3 regions of the Streptomyces anthophorae genome follow, and region 1 is predicted to be linked to each of the others. Evidence: riboswitches for the same ligand, from Rfam matches in the RefSeq annotation. Region 1 holds a riboswitch; each other region holds the start of a gene.
What was found. A riboswitch is a leader RNA that binds a small molecule or an ion and turns the genes downstream of it on or off. The one in region 1 is predicted to bind cobalamin.
Positions count from the first base shown of each region.

Region 2: another riboswitch for cobalamin. It lies ahead of nicT (Nickel transporter NicT); the one in region 1 lies ahead of ACNYS0_RS14975 (ribonucleoside-diphosphate reductase subunit alpha).
Region 3: another riboswitch for cobalamin. It lies ahead of metE (5-methyltetrahydropteroyltriglutamate--homocysteine S-methyltransferase); the one in region 1 lies ahead of ACNYS0_RS14975 (ribonucleoside-diphosphate reductase subunit alpha).

Region 1 is NZ_JBLWQQ010000001.1:3,371,274-3,378,333, reverse strand. Features, by position in the region: gene ACNYS0_RS14990 (helix-turn-helix domain-containing protein) at 1-263, opposite strand, end outside; gene ACNYS0_RS14985 (hypothetical protein) at 358-525, shown strand; gene ACNYS0_RS14980 (ribonucleotide-diphosphate reductase subunit beta) at 522-1,538, opposite strand; gene ACNYS0_RS14975 (ribonucleoside-diphosphate reductase subunit alpha) at 1,538-3,889, opposite strand; cobalamin riboswitch at 4,017-4,147, opposite strand; gene ACNYS0_RS14970 (GNAT family N-acetyltransferase) at 4,208-4,699, opposite strand; gene mctP (monocarboxylate uptake permease MctP) at 4,803-6,431, opposite strand; gene ACNYS0_RS14960 (DUF3311 domain-containing protein) at 6,428-6,691, opposite strand; gene ACNYS0_RS14955 (YbdD/YjiX family protein) at 6,818-7,021, opposite strand; gene ACNYS0_RS14950 (carbon starvation CstA family protein) at 6,990-7,060, opposite strand, start outside.
Region 2 is NZ_JBLWQQ010000001.1:8,077,610-8,084,669, reverse strand. Features, by position in the region: gene ACNYS0_RS36710 (VOC family protein) at 1-239, opposite strand, end outside; gene ACNYS0_RS36705 (phospholipase D-like domain-containing protein) at 428-1,690, shown strand; gene ACNYS0_RS36700 (class I SAM-dependent methyltransferase) at 1,698-2,408, opposite strand; gene rho (transcription termination factor Rho) at 2,755-3,903, shown strand; gene ACNYS0_RS36690 (GNAT family N-acetyltransferase) at 3,933-4,421, shown strand; gene ACNYS0_RS36685 (inorganic diphosphatase) at 4,487-4,993, shown strand; cobalamin riboswitch at 4,993-5,208, shown strand; gene nicT (Nickel transporter NicT) at 5,240-6,358, shown strand; gene ACNYS0_RS36675 (GTP-binding protein) at 6,542-7,060, shown strand, end outside.
Region 3 is NZ_JBLWQQ010000001.1:1,286,219-1,293,278, forward strand. Features, by position in the region: gene ACNYS0_RS05685 (MFS transporter) at 1-159, opposite strand, end outside; gene ACNYS0_RS05690 (8-amino-7-oxononanoate synthase family protein) at 176-1,387, opposite strand; gene ACNYS0_RS05695 (3-hydroxybutyryl-CoA dehydrogenase) at 1,445-2,260, opposite strand; gene ACNYS0_RS05700 (helix-turn-helix transcriptional regulator) at 2,623-3,459, opposite strand; gene ACNYS0_RS05705 (restriction endonuclease) at 3,723-4,427, shown strand; gene ACNYS0_RS05710 (NUDIX domain-containing protein) at 4,460-4,882, opposite strand; cobalamin riboswitch at 4,961-5,186, shown strand; gene metE (5-methyltetrahydropteroyltriglutamate--homocysteine S-methyltransferase) at 5,350-7,060, shown strand, end outside.

The DNA.
Region 1 (7,060 bases):
TCGGGCGGGTATCCGTCGTGCGGCTCGGCGGCGGCCGGCACCGCGATGAGGTCGGCCTCGTCCAGGCGGTCGAGGCCGTACGGGGTGGAGACGGTCATGCCCGGCACATGGGTGCCGAGCGTGGGCCCCGCGGCGGAGACGGCCGCGAAGTCGTACACGGGAAGCCCGGCCTCGCTCCGGTCGAGGCCGAACACCTCGCACACGACGCCGAGTTCGAAGGGATGCACGCCGTCGAGCAGCACGACGGCCACGTTTTTCAGCATGCCTGCCAGTGTGCCGCAGGGCTGGCAGTAATTCGAGGGTCAGTGTCAGTCCTGCCACTGCCGCGTGCCGTCGAACCGGCGGACAGTAGAGGACATGAACACAGCACTGAACTACCTCGCCGTCCTCTTCGTCTTCCTCCTCCTGGCCGCCCCGTCCCTGTACGGCATGGCCCACGACCGCCGCATCGACCGGCAGCTCCGCGAGGCGCGCCGGGCCGCCGAACGCCCGTCGAGCCGCGCGGAGTTCACCGAGGCGGCCTAGAAGTCCTCGTCGAAGCCGACCGAGCCCTCGACCGCCACCTGGTACGCCGAGGGGCGACGCTCGAAGAAGTTGGTCAGCTCCTGGACGCCCTGGAGCTCCATGAAGGAGAACGGGTTCTCCGAGCCGTAGATCGGCGCGAAGCCGAGGCGCTGGAGGCGCTGGTCGGCGACGCACTCCAGGTACTGCCGCATCGAGTCGGTGTTCATGCCCGGCAGGCCCTCGCCGCACAGGTCGCGCCCGAACTGGAGCTCCGCCTCGACCGCTTCCCGCAGCATGTCGGTGACCTGCTGCTGGAGCGCGTCGTCGAAGAGCTCCGGCTCCTCCTTGCGGACGGTGTCCACGACGTCGAAGGCGAAGCTCATGTGCATCGTCTCGTCGCGGAACACCCAGTTGGTGCCGGTGGCCAGGCCGTGCAGGAGGCCGCGGCTGCGGAACCAGTAGACGTAGGCGAACGCCCCGTAGAAGAACAGGCCCTCGATGCACGCCGCGAAGCAGATGAGATTGAGGAGGAAGCGGCGGCGGTCCGCCTGCGTCTCCAGACGGTCCATCTCCTCGACCGAGTCCATCCACTTGAAGCAGAACTCCGCCTTCTCGCGGATGGAGGGGATGTTCTCCACCGCCGCGAACGCCGCCGTCCGGTCCTCCGGGTCGGGGAGGTAGGTGTCGAGCAGCGTCAAGTAGAACTGGACGTGCACGGCCTCCTCGAAGAGCTGGCGCGAGAGGTACAGGCGCGCCTCGGGGGAGTTGATGTGCTTGTAGAGGGTGAGGACCAGGTTGTTCGCGACGATCGAGTCGCCCGTCGCGAAGAACGCGACCAGGCGGCCGATCATGTGCTGCTCGCCCGGCGACAGCTTCGCGAGGTCGGCGACGTCCGAGTGGAGGTCGACCTCCTCCACCGTCCACGTGTTCTTGATGGCGTCGCGGTAGCGCTCGTAGAAGTCCGGGTAGCGCATGGGACGCAGGGTCAGTTCGAAGCCCGGGTCGAGCAGGTTCTTCTCGGCAGGGGTGGTCATTACTGGCAGGCCTCGCAGGACTCGGGGTTTTCCAGGGAGCAGGCGACGGCCTCGGGGTCGGCCGCCTGTACGGGGACGGTGCTGTTGCCCGCCGCCCGCGCGATGCGCGTCGCCGGACGCGAGCGCAGGTAGTACGTCGTCTTCAGGCCCGACTTCCAGGCGTACGCGTACATCGAGGAGAGCTTGCCGATGGTCGGCGTCTCCATGAAGAGGTTCAGGGACTGGGCCTGGTCGAGGAACGGGGTGCGGGCCGCCGCCATGTCGATGAGGCCGCGCTGCGGGATCTCCCACGCCGTGCGGTACAGGGCACGGACCTCGTCGGGGATCCAGGTGAAGCCCTGCACCGAGCCGTTGGACTCGCGCAGCGCCTCGCGGGTCTGCGCGTCCCACACGCCGAGCTTCTTCAGCTCGTCGATCAGGTACCCGTTGATCTGGAGGAACTCGCCGGACAGCGTCTCGCGCTTGAACAGGTTGGAGACCTGCGGCTCGATGCACTCGTAGACGCCGGCGATGGAGGCGATCGTGGCGGTGGGGGCGATGGCCAGGAGGAGGGAGTTGCGCATGCCGACCGACGCGATGCGTTCGCGCAGCGCCGCCCACCGCTCCGGCCACGTGAGCCGGACGTCGTAGTGGTCGGGGTGCAGCACGCCGCGCGCCGTGCGGGTCTTCTCCCAGGCGGGGAGGGGCCCGTTGCGCTCGGCGAGGTCGGCGGACGCCTCGTACGCGGCGAGCATGATGCGCTCCTGGATCCGCGTGGACAGGGCCTTCGCCTCGGCCGAGTCGAACGGCAGGCGCAGCTTGAAGAAGACGTCCTGGAGGCCCATCGCGCCCAGGCCCACCGGGCGCCAGCGGGCGTTGGAACGGCCCGCCTGGTCGGTCGGGTAGAAGTTGATGTCGACGACGCGGTCGAGGAACGTGACGGCCGTGCGGACCGTCTCGTCGAGGCGCTCCCAGTCGATGTCCCGGCCCTCGACGTCCACGAGGGCGCCGAGGTTCACGGACCCCAGGTTGCAGACGGCCGTCTCCCCGTCGTCCGTCACCTCCAGGATCTCCGTGCAGAGGTTGGAGGAGTGGACCGTGTGGCCGGGCTCCGCCGTCTGGTTGGCGGTGCGGTTGGCGGCGTCCTTGAAGGTCAGCCAGCCGTTGCCGGTCTGCGCGAGGGTGCGCATCATGCGGCCGTACAGATCGCGGGCCGGGATGGTCCGCTGGGCCTTCCCCTCGGCCTCGGCCCTGCGGTACGCGGCGTCGAACTCCTCGCCCCACAGGTCGACGAGCTCGGGCACGTCGGCCGGCGAGAACAGCGACCACGGCTGGTCCGCGTTGACCCGGCGCATGAACTCGTCCGGGATCCAGTGCGCGAGGTTCAGGTTGTGGGTGCGGCGCGCGTCCTCACCGGTGTTGTCGCGCAGCTCAAGGAACTCCTCGATGTCGGAGTGCCAGGTCTCCAGGTAGACCGCGGCGGCGCCCTTGCGGCGGCCGCCCTGGTTCACGGCGGCGACCGAGGCGTCCAGCGTCTTCAGGAACGGGACGATGCCGTTGGAGTGCCCGTTCGTGCCGCGGATCAGCGAGCCGCGGCTGCGGATGCGGGAGTACGAGAGGCCGATGCCGCCCGCGTGCTTCGAGAGGCGGGCGACCTGGTGGTACCGGTCGTAGATCGAGTCGAGCTCGTCCAGCGGGGAGTCGAGCAGGTAGCAGCTCGACATCTGGGGGTGCCGGGTGCCGGAGTTGAAGAGTGTGGGGGAGGAGGGCAGGTAGTCGAGGCGGCTCATCAGGCCGTAGAGAGCCTCCACCTCCTGAAGCGCGCGCAGGGAGTCGTCCTCCGCCAGACCCGCCGCCACGCGCAGCATGAAGTGCTGCGGGGTCTCGATGACGTGCCGGGTGATGGGGTGGCGCAGCAGGTACCGGCTGTGCAGGGTGCGCAGGCCGAAGTAGCCGAAGCGGTCGTCGCCCGCGAGGTCGATGAGCGCGTCGAGGCGCGCCGCGTGCACCCGTACGAACTCGGCCGTGCGGTCCGCGATCAGGCCCTCGCGGTGGCCGACCGCGACCGATTCGGTGAAGGACGTGACGCCCTGCGAGGCGGCCTCGGCGGCGACGGCACGGGCGAGCAGCCGGGCGGCGAGCCGGGAGTAGGCCGGGTCCTCGGAGATCAGCCCGGCCGCGGCCTCGGTGGCGAGATCGCGCAGCTCGGCCTCATCGGCCCGCGCCGAGCGGCCGCGCAGCGCGGCGGCCGCGATCCGGCCGGGGTCGGCGTCGGGGAGGTCGGCGGTCAGCTCGGTCAGGGTGCGCAGCAGGGCTGCACCCGGACCGTCCTCGGGGGTGGCTGAGACCGGTTCGGCGGGCGCGATGGTCACGTGGAGGCTCTCCCTCGCTCGGCTCGGGGCCTGCGGGGAGGAGGTGGCAGCGCGGGCGCGCGAAGGCGGGCCCTCGTCCACCGGCCCTTTCCGCGAGGCCCGGACGTCGTCGACGCCCGGGCCGGACGGCTCGGGCGTGCCGTCGACAGGTCATCGGACTCGCGCGGGCGCTTTTGTACGCCTACGCACACCGTTGCGGGACAGTTCCGGATTCGCACCGGATTCCCCTGCGGTGACAGCGAGAGCGAGCATACATGTTGTGCCGGGCTTTCGCGTCAGCCCCATATGTTGTGTCGGCCCGGTTCGGGAGTGGACCGGCTAGAGCTTCAACTCGTACGCCCGCAGCGTCACTTCCGGGATCGGGTCCCAGTCGCGCTCCGGGGTCCGGGTGAAGCCGAGGCGTTCGTAGAGCCGGTGCGAGGCCGTCGCCACGGGCTGCGTGCACAGCACCACGGCCTTCTTCCCGGCCGCCCGCGCCCGCTCGATCACGGCCTTCACGAGAGCCTCCCCGACGCCCTTGCCCCGCGCCTCGACCGCCACCGCGAGCATCCGGAACTCGGCCTCGCCGGGGCGCGAGACCTCCGCGTACGGGTGGTCGTGCGTGGGGACGTACGTGACGGCGCCGAGAATCCGGCCCTCCGGGCCCTCGGCGACGAGGACCTCGGCCTGCTGCGCGCGCTTCTCGACGTCGCGCAGCTCGGCGGCGTACCAGTCGTTCTCGCCGTCCGCGAGGAGCCCGCTGCCGAGATAGGCGCGGGCAATCAACTCGCCGAGGGCGGCGTACTCTTCGGGGCGCACAGTTCTGATCACGTCGTCATGGTTACGTGACGTGCGGCGGTGGTCGCAATGCTTTCCCGAAAATGCCTCGGGCCCCTCCATCAGGGAGGGGCCCGAGAGGTGTCCGTACGGGTGACTAGTGGCCGGAGCCCGCGCCGACCTTCGGCAGGTCGACCTGGACGCCCTTGTCGCCCGCGTCGGCCGTGTAGTCCTCGGGGGCCGTCTCGTCGACGCCGTCGGGGGCGTTGAACGCCTTGAGGACGAAGGTCAGGACGACGGTGACGACGACGTTGAGGACGAACGCCGTCATGCCGATGTAGCCGATCTGGCCGATGCCGGGGATCTCCGCCGACGAGCCGCCGAAGTGCTTCTGCGTCGGCGACGCGACACCGTACGCGGCGAGCGTGCCGTACACCATGCCGACGGCCCAGCCGGCGAGCAGCGCCCAGCGGTGGAACCAGCGCGTGAACAGGCCGCCGACCAGCGCCGGGAACGTCTGGAGGATCCAGATGCCGCCGAGCAGCTGGAAGTTGATCGCGACGGTCTTGTCCATGGTCAGGACGAAGGCCAGCGCGCCCACCTTCACGAGCAGCGACACCAGCTTGGAGACCTTGGTCTCCTGCGCGGCCGTCGCGTCCGGCTTGATGAAGTCCTTGTAGATGTTGCGCGTGAACAGGTTCGCCGCGGCGATGGACATGATGGCCGCGGGGACCAGCGCGCCGATGCCGATGGCGGCGAACGCGACGCCCGTGAACCAGTCGGGGAACATGTCCTCGAAGAGCTGCGGGATCGCCAACTGCCCGTTCTGCACCTTGATCCCGGCCGCGATGGCCATGAAGCCGAGCAGCGCGAGCAGGCCGAGCATCAGCGAGTACAGCGGCAGGATCGTGGTGTTGCGGCGGATCACGTTGCGGCTCTTGGAGGACAGCGTCGCCGTGATCGAGTGCGGGTACATGAACAGCGCCAGGGCGGAGCCGAGCGCGAGCGTCGCGTACGTCCACGTGCCCGAGGAGCCCGGCGCGAGTCCCGCGACGGGTTTGCCCGCCGCCTCGTTCGCGGCGTCGAACTTGTCGCCCGCCGCCGAGAAGATGTGCTCGAAGCCGCCCAGCTTGATCGGGATGTAGATGATGGCGACCGCGATCACGAGGTAGATCAGTCCGTCCTTGACGAACGCGATCAGGGCGGGCGCCCGCAGGCCGGAGGAGTACGTGTACGCGGCCAGCACGCCGAAGGCGAGCAGCAGCGGCAGGTCCTTGATGAACCAGTTGGTGTTCTCGCCGCCGCCGACGCCCATCACGTCCAGGACGGCCTGGATGCCGACCAGTTGGAGCGCGATGTACGGCATCGTGGCGAGGATGCCGGTGATCGCGACCGCGAGCGAGAGCCCCTTGGAGCCGAAGCGGCCGCGCACGAAGTCGGAGGTCGTCACGTAGCCGTGCTTGTGCGAGACCGACCACAGGCGCGGCAGGAAGGTGAAGATCAGCGGGTACACGAGGATCGTGTAGGGCACCGCGAAGAAGCCGGCGGCGCCGGCCGCGTAGATCGCCGCGGGGACGGCGACGAAGGTGTACGCGGTGTAGAGGTCGCCGCCGAGCAGGAACCAGGTGATCCAGGTGCCGAACGAGCGGCCGCCGAGGCCCCATTCGTCCAGCGAAGCCTCGTTCTCGGCCTTCCGCCAGCGCGCGGCGAGGAAGCCCATGACCGTGACGGCCACGAAGAAGAAGATGAAGACGGTGAGCGCGACACCGTTGACGCCGCCGTTCACGCGCCCGTCCCTTCGGAAGTGACCTTACGGGCGCGCTGGTCGCGCTGCCACAGCTTGTACGCGATCATCGTGAGCGCGGTCGAGATGAGCACCCAGAGCATCTGGTACCAGTAGAAGAACGGGATGCCGATGAGGGTCGGTTCGACCTTGGCGTACGAGCTGACCCAGAGCATCGCGACGAACGGTGCGACCAGACAGAGTGCAATGATCACGCGGACCGGCGTGACCACCGGTTGTTTCACTTCAGGCGCATCGGACATTCGCGGTTCCGTTCCCCTCGCTGATCAGAGATCCCACTTATCTCATGCTTAACGTGCGGGAAATCTAAGCGAGAGTCTTGATCTATGGAACCCCCGTCCGGATAACGGACGTGCCCAAAGGCCCGTTCAGCAGCAGCGGAACCCCTGCCGGGGATCCGCTTCCTGCCGGTCCGTCCGCATGCGCTCGAAGTCGCGCCGGGACGGCACGGGCGCACCGGGGTGGGTCTCCCCGACGTGCGCCACGTACCGCTCGTACGCGCTCTCGTCCGTCAACTCCCGGACGAACCACCGCACATACCTAGCCACCCGTAGCACTGCCGACGCCGGCATCGCGCGCCTCCGCCTTCTCTTCCTGCGTGGGGACGAGCC
Region 2 (7,060 bases), 4.7 Mb from region 1:
TCCGCGGTGGCGAGGTACAGGTTCCACGCGGGGTGCACGCCCTCGGCGCCGGGCATCTGCGGCACCAGTGCCGCCACCCGCTTGCCGTCCGGCGTCCTGGCCTGCGTGTAGTTGCCGAACTCGGCGCTGCCCTCGTCGTAGGTCCAGCCGAACAGCTCCGTGTAGAAGCCCTTCGCGGCCTCCAGGTCGGGGAACATGGCGTCGGCCCAGACCGGCGCGCCTTCAGGACGAGCGGACATGACGCGACACCCTTCCGTCGGTCGCCGGGCACGACGCCGCCCGGCAGCTATGGATACACGCTAGGCGCGGCGGGCCCGCGGCGCGATCCGGCGGACGGCAAGCGGGAGGCGTGATTCCGGGCCGCGGGGCGGGGCCGCAGTGGCAGGATGCGCACGCCCGGACCAGCCGCGCCCCAGGAGGCCCCGCCTTGCACTGGAGATCCGTCCTCCGCGCCGTCGCTCTCCCCGCCGCCCTGTGCGCGGCCGTCCTCTCCCAGGCGGGCCCCGCGCCGGCCGCCGCCCAGGCCGTGGGCACCGAGGCGGTCTTCAACAATCCGGTCGGCACGGCCGCCGAGCAGCAGGCGATCGTGACCCGGCAGGTCGAGCTGATCGCCGGCGCGCCAGCCGGATCCAGGATCCGGCTTTCGCTGTTCTACGCGGACGACCCGACGGTCACGGACGCGCTGATCGCCGCCCACGCGCGCGGGGTCGCCGTGCAGGTGATCCTCGACAACAAGGCCGTGACCATGGCCCCGTACCAGAGCCTGCTGAGCGCGCTCGGCGGGGACACGTCGAAGGCGTCGTGGGTGATGAACTGCGGCGCGGGCCGCGGCTGCATCGGCACCCGCGCCCTCGGCACCGTCGACGCGATCAACCACAACAAGTTCCTGCTGCTGTCGAGCACACAGGGCACGGCGAACGTCGTCGTGCAGTCCTCGGCGAACCTGCACAACGGCCGCGACGGCACGAAGGGCTGGAACAACGCCCTCGTCCTCACCGGCAACGACGGCATGTACTCCGCGTACAACGCCTACTTCGACGACCTCACGTCCCGTACGGCGAACAACAACTACTACGACACGGGCCGGCCCCCGGTGGCGTCCGGGAACGCGAAGGCGCACTTCTACCCGCGCGCCGAGAGCAACGGGCAGCCGTACAACGACCCGTCGGAGGACACCGTCGCGACGGTCCTCGACCACGTGGAGTGCTTCGGGAACACCAAGGTGGGCACGGCCGACAACCACCGCACCCGGATCCGCGTCGCCATGAACATCTTCAGCCGCCCCTACCTGGCCCAGCGCCTCGCCGCGCTCGACGCCGAGGGCTGCTATGTCGAGGTGTCGCAGAACTACAACCCGGCCAGCGCCCTGGAGCAGCAGTCGCTGTCGGCGCTCCTCGCGAGGACCTCCAGCGTCTACGGCGGTGTGATCGCCAGGTACTACTGCCAGGCCGACCCGACGTGGATCCACGACAAGTACCTGCTGGTCGAGGGCAAGTACTACGGCGTCCCCGACCGCAAGCTCGTGTGGACGGGCAGCCACAACTGGAGCGGCAACTCGCTGCGGCAGAGCGACGAGACGATGCTCCAGCTGGAGGATCCGGCGGTGCACGACGCGTACGTGGCGAACTACAACAAGGTGCGGGCGGCGACGACGCATCAGCCGGCGAACGGCGGCGCGCCGTCCTGCTGAGCCCCGTTCAGCGGCGCGTCGCCACGACCAGCCTGCACCGCGGGCTGCCGTCAGGGCGCGCGCCGAGGTCGGGCAGCGCGTACAGGGTGACGTCGAATCCGGCGTGGTCCAGCGCGCGGCGTACGTCGGCGAGGCGGAACGGCCGGTAGTACATGACGAACGGCGGACGCCACACCGCGTTGCGCACCCGCATCGCGGCATCGAAGCCGAGCATCGCCCAGTAGCCCACGGTGCCGGGCCCGGCGGGCGCGGGCAGCGGGAACGCGAACTGCCCGCCGGGGCGCAGCACTTGGCACACCCCGGAGAACAGCCGCGGCCATTCGCGCGGCAGGAAGTGCCCGAACGCCCCGAAGCTCACCACGAGGTCGAAGACCTCGCCGAAGGGCAGCGCGAGGGCGTCCGCGCGGACGTGGTGGGCGGCCGGTTCGGCGCGTCGCGCGACGTCCAGCATCCCGTCGCTGAAGTCCACGCCCACGGACCGACCGACGCCCGCCTCGCGCAGCACGCGCAGGCCCGCCCCGGTGCCGCAGCACAGGTCGAGCCCGGTGTCGTAGGGGCCGAGTCCGGCGAGCGCGCGGCCCACCGCGTCGAGCACGACATCCGGGGTACGGAACGGCGTGTGGTCGAATTTCGGCGCCAGCAGGTCGTAGCCGCGCTCGACCGAGGAAAGCGCCTGAACGGCCAGCTCGCGGAGGGTGGGGCCCTGATCGGTGAACATGGCGGCTCAGCATAGGGCGGACGCGCGCCGCAGCAGGGGCTTGCCGCGCGACAGGTGTCGGGTGGTACGGTCTTAGCGGTACATGTGCTCGCCCGTTTCGAGGCGCCGGTACCGAATCTCTTCTCTCAGCGCACGCGGGTCGACCGTCTCCCGGTCACCGCACAGCGCACGTCATTCCTGGTCAGCGGCTTCTGGCGGGCTCTTCACCCGTTGCCTCGACGCCAGGTTCTCCCCCGGCCGCGGGGCGCGCTCTACCGCCCCCGCCCTTCGCCGGATCCCCTCCCTCCCCTGCCCTTGTACGCCTGCCGCGTCCGCGGCCCGGCCCGCGAAAGGACCTGTGATCGTCATGACCACGGCCACCACCCTGAGCACCACCACCGCACCCAAGGAACAAGAACCCGTCCGCGCCGCCGGAGTCCTCGACATCGGCGGGAACGGGCACGGCTTCCTGCGGGCGCCCGACCTGGAACCCACGTCGCACGACGTCCAGGTCCCCGCCCACCTCATCCGCCAACTCGGCCTGCGCAAGGGCGACTTCGTCGAAGGCACGTGCGGGAGGCCGCGCGGTCTCGCACACGTCGAGACCGTCGGCGGCGCGCCCGCCGACGCGAGCCGCGGCCGCCCGCGCTTCGCCGACCTCACCCCGCTCCACCCCAGCGAGCGCTTCCGCCTGGAGCACCCGGCCGCCGGGCTCGCCGGACGCGTCGTCGACCTGTTCACACCCATCGGCAAGGGGCAGCGCGGCCTGATCGTCGCGCCGCCGAAGACCGGCAAGACAGTGCTGTTGCAACAGCTCGCCGCCGCGTTCGCCGCGAACCACCCCGAGATCCACCTCATGGTGGTACTCGTCGACGAGCGCCCCGAGGAGGTCACCGACATGCGCCGCTCCGTGCGCGGCGAGGTGTACGCCTCGACGTTCGACCGTCCGGCGAAGGCGCACATCGCGCTGGCCGAACTCGCCGTCGAGCGCGCCAAGCGCCTCACCGAGCAGGGCCGCGACGTGGTGATCCTCCTCGACTCCCTCACCCGGCTGTGCCGGGCGCACAACAACGCGGCCTCCACCAGCGGCCGCACCCTGTCGGGCGGTGTCGACGCCGCGGCCCTGCACGGGCCGAAGCGCTTCTTCGGTGCGGCCCGCGACGCCGAGGAGGCCGGCTCGCTGACCATCCTCGCGACCGCCCTCGTCGACACCGGCTCCCGCGCCGACGACTACTACTTCGAGGAGCTCAAGAGCACCGGCAACATGGAGCTGCGCCTGGACCGCGTCCTCGCGCAACGCCGTGTCCACCCGGCCGTCGAGCTCACCCCCTCCGGCACCCGCCGCGAGGAACTCCTGCTCCCCGCCGCCGAGTTGACCGTCGTACGCGGACTTCGGCGCGCCCTCCAGAGCCGGGACCCGGCCGCCTCCTACGAGGCCCTGCTCGACAAGCTGCGCCAGAGCCCGGACAACGCCGCGTTCCTGCGCCAGGCGCACTCCACGGTTCCCACCGGCTGACCCGCCCCCGAGTGCGTAATACTCGACACATGAACGCGAGCATTACGCGCCGTGGCGGGCCCCCGGCCGTCACCGTCCGGCGGGCCACCGCCCGGGACGCCCGGCGCCTCACCCGCCTCGTGCGCGGCTCCAGCGCCTACCGGGACCCCTACGCCTCCATGGTCGCGGGCTACCGGGTGGGCCCCGACTACATCGAGGCGCACCACGTCTACGTGGCGGTGGATCCGGCCGACGAGCGGGTGCTGGGCTTCTACGCGCTGCTCGCCGAGCCCCCGGAGCTGGACCTGATGTTCGTCGCCGACGAGGCACAGGGCCGGGGCATCGGGCGGCTGCTCGTCGACCACATGCGGGAGCGGGCCCTGGCAGCGGGCCTCGACCACGTCCGCGTCGTCGCGCACCCGCCCGCCGAGGGCTTCTACCGCGGCATGGGCGCGCACCGCACCGGCACCGTGCCCGCGCGTCCGCCGGTCGCCTGGGACCGGCCCGAACTCGAATTCCCCATTCCCCCGGCCGCCTGAGGGGTTCCGCCCTCGCCCGGTACGGCGCACACTCGGGGGCGTCGGAATGCGGCAAGGAGGCCACATTGGGCAGCAGTCAGGCACGCGCCGAGGCGTTCGACGTGATCGTGGAGATCCCGCAAGGGTCCCGGAACAAATACGAGATGGACCACGATCTCGGCCGGATCCGGCTCGACCGGATGCTGTTCACGTCGACGCAGTACCCCGCGGACTACGGCTACATCACCGGCACGCTCGGCGGCGACGGCGACCCGCTGGACGCGCTCGTCCTGACCGGCGACGCGACGTTCCCCGGCTGCGCCATCGAGTGCCGGGCCATCGGCATGTTCGTGATGAGCGACGAGAAGGGCCCGGACGAGAAGGTCCTGTGCGTTCCCGCGCACGACCCGCGGCACGACGCGACCCGGGACATCGAGGACATCCCCGAGTTCGACCGCCTGGAGATCACGCATTTCTTCGAGGTCTACAAGGACCTGGAGCCGGGCAAATCGGTCGACGGCTCCCACTGGGAGGGCCGGGAGAAGGCGTACGACGAGATCCGCCGGGCCCGCGAGCGCGCCGCGGGCAGGTAGTAGGGTGGTCGGGCCGTGGTGCTCGGGAAGACCGGTGACGGCCCTTCAGGGGCCCATTCCGGAGCGGCCCTCGCCACTGTGATCGGGTTCTGGACAGCGACGTCCGGAGCGCGCCGTTCCATCCTGTACGCCACTGGCGGCCGTCGGCCGCTGGGAAGGCCGGAGCGGCGGGCACGCCCGTAAGCCAGGAGACCGGCCGCGGCATCTCACGAAGTGATCCACGAGGTGCTGGAGCGTGATCGACGCATGACCCTGCCCGGGAACTCCCCGACCCCTGCCCTGAACTCCCCCTCCCCTGCCTTCCGCTGGCGCCGCGAGGACACGCTGCGCACGGCCGGCCTGATCGCGGTGATCGCCGCGCTGCACGTCGTCGCGTTCGGCGTGCTCTTCCTGCTCGTCGTCCCCGAGCACTATGAGGTCGACAACAAGGCCTTCGGCATCGGCCTCGGCATCACCGCGTACACGCTCGGGATGCGGCACGCCTTCGACGCCGACCACATCGCGGCCATCGACAACACCACCCGCAAGCTGATGGCGGACGGCAAGCGGCCGGTCTCGGTCGGCTTCTGGTTCGCGCTCGGCCACTCCAGCGTGGTGGTCGTGCTCGCGGCGCTCGTCGCGGGCGGCACGGCGCTCGCCACCACTCTGACCAGCGACAACTCGCCCACCCACCAGGTGCTCGGCGTCGTCGGCACGACCGTCTCCGGCACGTTCCTGTACCTCATCGCGGCGCTCAACCTCGTTGCCCTGATGGGCATTTTGAAGGTCTTCAAGGCGATGCGCGCGGGTTCCTACGACGAGAAGAAGCTCGAGGAGCACCTGGATTCCCGCGGGTTCATGAACCGGATCCTCGGCCGCTTCACCAAGTCCATCACCCGGCCAGGACAGATGTTCCCGCTGGGCTTCCTCTTCGGGCTCGGCTTCGACACCGCGACCGAGGTGACGCTGATGGTGATGGCGGGCAGCGGCGCCGCCGCGGGCCTGCCGTGGTACGCGATCCTGTGCCTGCCGCTGCTGTTCGCCGCGGGCATGAGCCTGTTCGACACCCTGGACGGCACGTTCATGAACTTCGCCTACCAGTGGGCGTTCTCCAATCCGGTCCGCAAGGTGTTCTACAACCTCACCATCACCGGCCTGTCGATCGCGGTCGCGTTCTTCATCGGGACGATCGAACTCGTCGGCGTCCTGCACGACAAGCTCGACCTGAGCGACGCGGTCACCGGGTGGATCGCGGGGCTCGACCTCGACAACGTCGGGTACGTCATCGTGGGCCTGTTCGTGGTCGTGTGGGTGGCGGCGATCGCTTACTGGCGACTGGCGCGGGTCGAACAGCGGTGGTCGGCGCGGGTGGCCGACGGGGCGTAGCCCTCGTACACCGGATAAATCGGTTGCCGGGGTGCGCGGCGTGCTGCTGCACTGATCCCCGTGCGGCAGCTGCCGCGCATCCCGAGCGTGAGGACCGATCCATGCGCACTGCAGTCCTGTTCCTTCCGAGGGCCACCGGCAATCCCGCCGTGGCATCCCCTTCCCTCAAGGACCCGACTGCCAGTGGCACTGCTGAATCTTGGAATTCTCGCGCACGTCGACGCCGGTAAGACCAGCCTGACCGAGCGGCTCCTGCACACGGCCGGTGTGATCGACGAACTCGGCCGCGTCGACGACGGGAGCACCCGCACCGACTCCCTCGACCTGGAGCGCCGGCGCGGCATCACCATCAAGTCGGCCGTGGTGTCGTTCCCGGTCGACGGCACCACCGTCAACCTGGTGGACACACCGGGACACCCCGACTTCATCGCCGAGGTCGAGCGCGTGCTCGGCGTGCTCGACGGGGCGGTCCTCGTCGTCTCCGCCGTGGAGGGCGTACAGGCACAGACCCGCGTCCTGATGCGGACCCTGCGCCGACTGCGCATCCCCACCGTGGTGTTCGTGAACAAGGTCGACCGCGGCGGCGCCCGCGAGTCCGCGCTCCTCGACGACCTGCGGCACAAGCTCGCGCCCGCGATGATCCCGATGAACACGGTGGCGCACGGCCTCGGCGGCCGGGACGCGCACTGCGTTCCCTGCGCG
Region 3 (7,060 bases), 2.1 Mb from region 1:
CGCCATGAAGACGAGCAGGCAGCCGACCAGCATCGTGCGCCGCTCGGGCCTGGGCTGCGCCGGCTTGGGCTGCACCGGCTCGGCATGCACCGGCCCGTTCTGCACCGGCTCGGAGGCGGGTGTGTTCGGCGGTGTCCCGGCCGAAGTCGGGCGGGACATGCGAGTGTTCAGGTCCTCAGACATGCAGGTCTCGCAGTTCCTTGAGCTGCCGGGAGAAGTCCTCGATCTCGGCGGCGCTCATGTTCGCGCGGATCATCAGCCGCAGACCGGCCTTGCCGCGGGCGATGACGGGGAAGAAGATCGGGGAGGCGTAGTAGCCGCGCTGGAGCAGGGCCTGCGCGAGGCGGACGGTCGTGTCCTCGGAGCCGATGTCCACGAACCGGATCGGCAGTCCGTCACCGCTCAGCGCGGTCGGGACGAGGCTGTCGAAGAGGTCGACGTTCCGCTGGAGGCGGCGCTGGAGCGCGGGGAGTTCGTCGGAGCGGTGCAGCTCGACCGAGGCGAGGACGGAGCCGAGTCCGGCGGTGTTGATGCGCTGCGACCACATCAGCGGGCCGCCGTTGCGCAGGGCGATGTCGCGCCGCTCCCGCGAGCCCCTGGGGCCGAGGAAGATCGCGCCGCCCGAGGCGCCGAAGCCCTTGTTGAGCGACGTGATGATCAGCGTCCGGTCGTTGATCTGCCCCATGGCCTCCAGGACGGCTCCGCGTCCCCGCTCGCCGACCGTGGAGACCCCGTGGGCCTCGTCGAAGAACAGGAACAGGCCGTACTTCTCCTGCAACCGCAGGAGTTCCTGGACGGGCGCCATCCCGCCGGTGCTGTACACGCCGTCGGCGATGTAGGCGACCTGGGGATGCTGCTTGCAGAGGTCCTCGAGGGCCTCGATGTCGTTGTGCCGGATCGTGGTGAGCGGGGCCTCGTCCGCGACGTTCGGCTTCATGGCGTTGAGGCAGAAGTGCGCGTTCTTGTCGAAGACCATCAGCGGCGGCTCGCCGCCGGTGAGGAGGCCGGAGGCGAGCAGGGGCAGGCTCGCCCAGGCCGCCGCGGCGCAGGAGGCCACGGTCACGGCCTCCACGTCGAACAGTTCCGACATCGCGTCCTCGGCGTCCCGCAGCGCGCCGAAACGGATGCGCATGCGCGACGTCGAGGTGTTGAGGGCGCCTTCGGCCCGTACGGCGTCGATCGCACCCTGGACGAGCTTGGGGTGGGTGTCGAGGCCGAGGTAGGAGTACGAGGACATGTTGACGAACTCGTGGCCGTCGGCGAGCGAGCGGTGGTGTCCGTCGCCGAGGCCGGCCGCGACGATGTCGAACATGCCGGCCTGGGTGGTGGTCTCCCAGAAGTCGTGGCTTATCTTCGCCGATTTCTTCATGTTCATATACGCGTGCATGCGCAGTCTCCTGAAATCCTTGGAATGAATTGAGTGGCGTCCCGGGACGTCACGAAGTCACGCGTACGCGTAGAAGCCGCGGCCGGATTTCCTGCCGAGGAGGCCGGATTCCACCATGCGCGAGAGGAGTGACGGCGGAGCGTAAAGGGGCTCCTTGAATTCCTCGTACAGGGCGGTGGCGGTGGCCGCGACGACATCGAGGCCGATGAGGTCGCACAGCCGCAGGGGCCCCATGGGGTGCGCGCAGCCGCCTTCCATTCCGCGGTCGACGTGCTCGGCCGACGCGAAGCCGGACTCGACCATCCGGACGGCCGCGAGCAGGTACGGGACGAGCAGCGCGTTGACCACGAAGCCGCTGCGGTCCCCGGCGGTGATCGGGTCCTTCTCCAGCGTCCGGGCGACGAAGCCCTCCGCGCTCTCGATGACGCCCGGGGCGGTGAGCAGCGTCGGGATCAGCTCGACGAGCGGCATCGACACGACGGGGTTGAAGAAGTGCATCCCGATCACGCGGCCGGGGTGCGCCGTGGCCCGGGCCAGCCGGGTGATGGTGATCGCCGAGGTCGTCGAGGCCAGGATCGCGTCCGGCTCCACGACCTTGTCGAGCGTGGTGAACAGGTCGAGCTTGAGGGCCTCGTCCTCCGGAACGGCCTCGATCACGAGCCGGCAGTCGGCCAGGTCCGCCAGGTCGGTGGTGACGCGGACCCGGGACAGCGCGGCGTCGCGCTCCGCCCCGGAGAGCCGGCCCTTGGCGACCGCGCGGTCGAGGGACTTCGCGAGCCGCCGGGGCGCGGAGGCCAGCGAGGACTCCCGGGACACGGCGAGCCGGACGTCCAGACCGCGCAGGGCACAGAGCTCGACGATGCCGCCGCCCATGGTGCCCGAACCGACCACGCCGACGGGGTGGCCGGAGAGAGCGGGGCGCACCGCGCGTGTCGCCTTCTCGGCTTCATCGGCTTCCTCGGCCGCGTTGCCGACGGGCCCCTGGGGCGGGGCGATGTCCCAGACACCGTGCCCCAGGAATGACTTCTCGAATTCTGCGAACGCCCGCACTACTGCTCTCCGGATTCTCTTGAAACCGGATGGCTCGAACCGCCCCGGCCTCTCAAGAAAACCGGCAGGCAACTTCGCCCGTCAATGCCTGCCGACCGGCAAAGATCTGCCGGTGCGAATCTGGGCCGACCGGCAAATCTTTGCCGGTCGACGGCTATTGATTTCGAGCTTTTGGCGACGTGTAATCAGTTCTCGTCGGCCCGGGTCGGCGCGACGTCGGCGAGGGCGACGAAGCGCAGTCCCGGGTGGCGGGCGGGCAGCAGCACCTGCGCCTCCACCTCGAACTCCGCGGGCGCGATGTGCGGAAGGCGCAGCCGGAAGCGGTGGCCGTCCCGGTTGCCGACGATGCAGGTGCGCTCGGTCCACATCCGCCCGCAGACGGGGTCCTGGAGGACCTCGTGGAGCAGCTCCGCGAGCCCCGGCTCGTCCGGGCGCTCGGCCATGGAGTAGCGGAGCATGGCCAGATACATGTACGCGTGCTGCTGCCAGTCGACCAGCTGCTCGCGGGCCTCCTGCGTGGTCAGCCCCCACCGGATGAGGTTGGCGGGCCTGTCGAGCACCCACGGGAACCACTCGGCCATGGCGCCGTTGTATCCGACGACGTCCCAGCGGGCGTCGGTCACGTAGGTGGGGCGCGGCATCTGCTGGTCGACCAGCTGCTGGAGAGCGGTCAGGTCCGCCGGGGCGTGCGAGCGGTTCGCGTACGGGGTGCCGCCGAAGGCGTGGAAGTGCAGCGCCGCGCGTTCGTCCGCGTCGAGGCTGAGGGTGTCCGCCAGCCGGGACAGCACGCCTGCGTCCAGGCGCGGGATGGTGCCGCGCTCCAGGTCCCGGTACCAGCGCTCGCTCATGCCGATCTCGGTGGCCACCTCCACCTGGGACAACGGGCCGCCGAGGCCGCGCCGCTGCCCGGCCCGGACCCGCCAGCTCCGCAGCAGGAGGGCGAGCCCCGTCACCCCCGTGGCGACCGCCCCACCGGATTCCCGTCCCGATACGGGCCCGGTAACGACCATCTTGTCCCCCATGTAGCACTTTTCCGTACGCTGTTGCAGAGGCGGTGATGTTACCGGGTACCGCGAGGCACTCAGTGCCATCGCCGGGTGACAAGCCGCCCGGCCGTCCCCGGGAGGACCCGGTCTGGCCTGATCCCCGCTTACGTGATCACCGCACGCCGGGTTTCCTGAGTGTTTGTCGGTGGTGGCTGCGAGCATGGGCAGTTCGGCGGGGAGCTGCTTCAGGGGGAGGCCGCGATGCCATGGTTCAGTGCGTACGCACGCAAGGATGAGCGGTGACGCGGCGCCCGCCGGCCCGGCGGCCGAGGCGGAGGCGGCGTCCCACCAAGCGGCAGCAGCGGCAACAGGCGCGGCTCACGGCGTTGCTCGCGGGTGCGGCCGTGTCGGTGACGCTCTTCGTCGCGGCCGTCAACTGGCTGCTCGTGCACTGGTGGCTGCTGGTCGTGCTCACCGTGGTGGCCGTGCTCGCGGGCGCGGGCCTGCTGTACCGGCGTCGACAGCGGGCCCTGTGGGAGCGGACCCGTCGACAGGGACTGCGTTACGGGCTGCCCCAGTTGGACGCGCTGCACCACCGCGACTTCGAGTACGCGGTACGGGACCTGATGCGCAGGGACGGCTGCGCGGACGCGCAACAGATCGGTGGCGCCGGGGACAACGGCGCGGACGTCCTCGCCACCGACCCGCTGGGCCGCACGTGGGTGATCCAGTGCAAGCACCGCCGGAACGGGGAGCGGGGCTCCGCGGTGGGCACGCCGGATCTGCAACGGGTCAACGGGACGGCCCGTCAGCTGTACGGCGCGGACGTGGTCCTGGTCGTCACGAACGGACGCTTCTCCACGCGCTGCGCGCCGCTGGCCCGCCGGCTGCACATGCACCTGGCGGACCGCTCGACGCTGGCGACCTGGGCGGCCGGCTCGCGCCCCTTGTGGGAGCTGCTCCCGAGGATCCCACCGCCGCGCCGCTCCACCCCGCTCAGCTGAACCGGCCGCGGCGGCGAACTACGTACGACGTGTCATGCATGGCCCGGGACGGCCGGTTCCATCCTTCCCAACTCCCGCAGCAGCGGCAGCAGATGGTGTTCGACGGCGGGGGCGAGCCTGAGGTCCGGATCCCGTCCGTCGGTCCAGCGCAGGGCGGACAGCTCGGCCGCGGGTACCGGATCGCCGATCAGTGTCGTGGCGAAGACCGTCAGGTGCATCGGAACGCCCTCCAGGGCAGCCCGCTCCTCCACCACGGCGAGCGGTTCGAGCCGGCCCGGCTCGACACCGAGTTCCTCGCGCAGCTCCCGTACCAGTGTCTCCTCCGGTTCCTCGCCCGGCTCGGGCTTGCCGCCGGGAACGAAGTAGACGTCCGGTGCCGCCTGTTTGCTGACGACGAGCAGCCGTCCGTTCTCGACGACGGCCGCCGCGACGACCTTCATGACCGTGTGATCCATCCCTGCATTGTGCAACGCCGTGTTCCATGTCACCGACCGGGTTCCGTGTCTCCTGGCCACCCTCCGGCACCGGCCCGTAGGGTGGGCGGTGCAGCTGGTTCGCCCCGTCAGCCAGGCGGGATGCGTCGCAAGAGGGAACCCGGTGGGAATCCGGGACTGCCCCGCAGCGGTGAGTGGGAACGACCGCCGTCACACGCACTGGGTCCGACAGACGGGACCTGGGAAGCGACGGCCAGTAGGTGTCCTCGTTCGTTCGAAGGACGTGCCCGCGAGTCCGAAGACCTGCCATCTGCCCGTGCTCGTACGACGCGTGCGCGGACATCCCGGTGACCTCGAGGGCGGGTCGGCGCACACATCCGGCGGACCACCGCGCCTCGCCCGCGCGAGGTCGCACCGCCGGTTCTGTCGCTCCTTCACGCGTTCCGGTCCTCGGGATCCATGGGATACGTCTCTCGAAGGAGAACTCCGTGACCACCAAGACCGCAGCCGCGACAGCACGGGCCACCGTGTACGGCTACCCGCGCCAGGGCCTCGGCCGGGAGCTCAAGAAGGCCGTCGAGGGGTACTGGAAGGGCCGCGTCACCGCCGACGCGCTGCGTGCCACCGCCTGCGAACTGCGCCGCACCAACCGCCGGGAACTCGTCGCGGCCGGCATCGACGAGGTCCCCACCGGTGACTTCTCGTACTACGACCACGTCCTGGACACCACGGTCATGGTGGGCGCGATCCCCGAGCGCCACCGTGCGGCCGTCGCGGCCGACGCCCTGGACGGGTACTTCGCGATGGCCCGCGGCACCCAGGACGTGGCGCCGCTGGAGATGACCAAGTGGTTCGACACCAACTACCACTACCTGGTGCCGGAGTTGGGCCCCGACACGGTGTTCGCCGCCGACTCCGCCAAGCAGGTCGCCGAGTTCAAGGAGGCCCGCGACGAGGGGCTCGCCGCCCGCCCGGTCCTGGTGGGCCCGGTCACGTACCTGCTGCTGTCGAAGCCCGCACCGGGCGTCCCCGCCGGCTTCGACCCGCTGACGCTCCTTGAGCGGCTGCTGCCGGTGTACGCGGAGGTGCTCGCGGACCTGCGGGCGGCCGGCGCCGAGTGGGTGCAGCTGGACGAGCCCGCCCTGGTCCAGGACCGCACCGCGGCCGACCTCGAAGCCGCCGAGCGGGCCTATCGCGCTCTCGGCACGGCAGGCGACCGGCCCAAGCTGCTCGTCGCGTCCTACTTCGACCGGCTCGGGGACGCCCTGCCGGTCCTCGCGAAGGCGCCGGTCGACGGCCTCGCCCTCGACTTCACCGAGGCGGCGGCCGCCAACGTCGACGCGCTCGCGTCGGTCGGCGGCCTGCCCGGCAAGCGTCTCGTCGCCGGTGTCGTCAATGGCCGCAACGTCTGGGTCAACGACCTGGAGAAGTCCCTCGCCGCACTCGGCACCCTCCTCGGCCTCGCCGACCGCGTCGACGTGGCCGCCTCCTGCTCCCTGCTGCACGTCCCGCTGGACGCCGCCCTGGAGCGCGACATCGACCCGCAGATCCGGCGCTGGCTCTCCTTCGCCCGCCAGAAGACCGCCGAGATCGCCACCCTGGCCAAGAGTCTGAGCCGCGGCACGGACGCGATCACCGCCGAGCTCTCGGTGAACCGCGCCGCCCTCTCCTCGCGCGCCGCCTCCCCCATCACCCGCGACCCTGCCGTGCGGGCCCGCACCGCCGCCGTCACCGACGCGGACACCCGGCGCAACCAGTCCTACGCCGAGCGGTCCGCCGCCCAGCGCGCCCACCTGGGCCTGCCGCTGCTGCCGACGACCACGATCGGCTCGTTCCCACAGACGGCCGAACTGCGCACGGCCCGCGCCGACTTGAGGGCCGGGCGCATCGACACCGAGGGCTACGAGGAGCGGATCAGGAGCGAGATCCGGGACGTCGTCGCCTTCCAGGAGAAGACCGGCATCGACGTGCTCGTGCACGGCGAGCCCGAACGCAACGACATGGTGCAGTACTTCGCCGAGCAGCTCACCGGATACCTCGCCACGCAGCACGGCTGGGTCCAGTCCTACGGCACCCGCTACGTGCGCCCGCCGGTGCTCGCCGGGGACATCTCCCGTCCCACGCCGATGACGGTGCGCTGGACGTCGTACGCGCAGTCGCTGTCCGCCCGCCCGGTCAAGGGCATGCTGACCGGCCCGG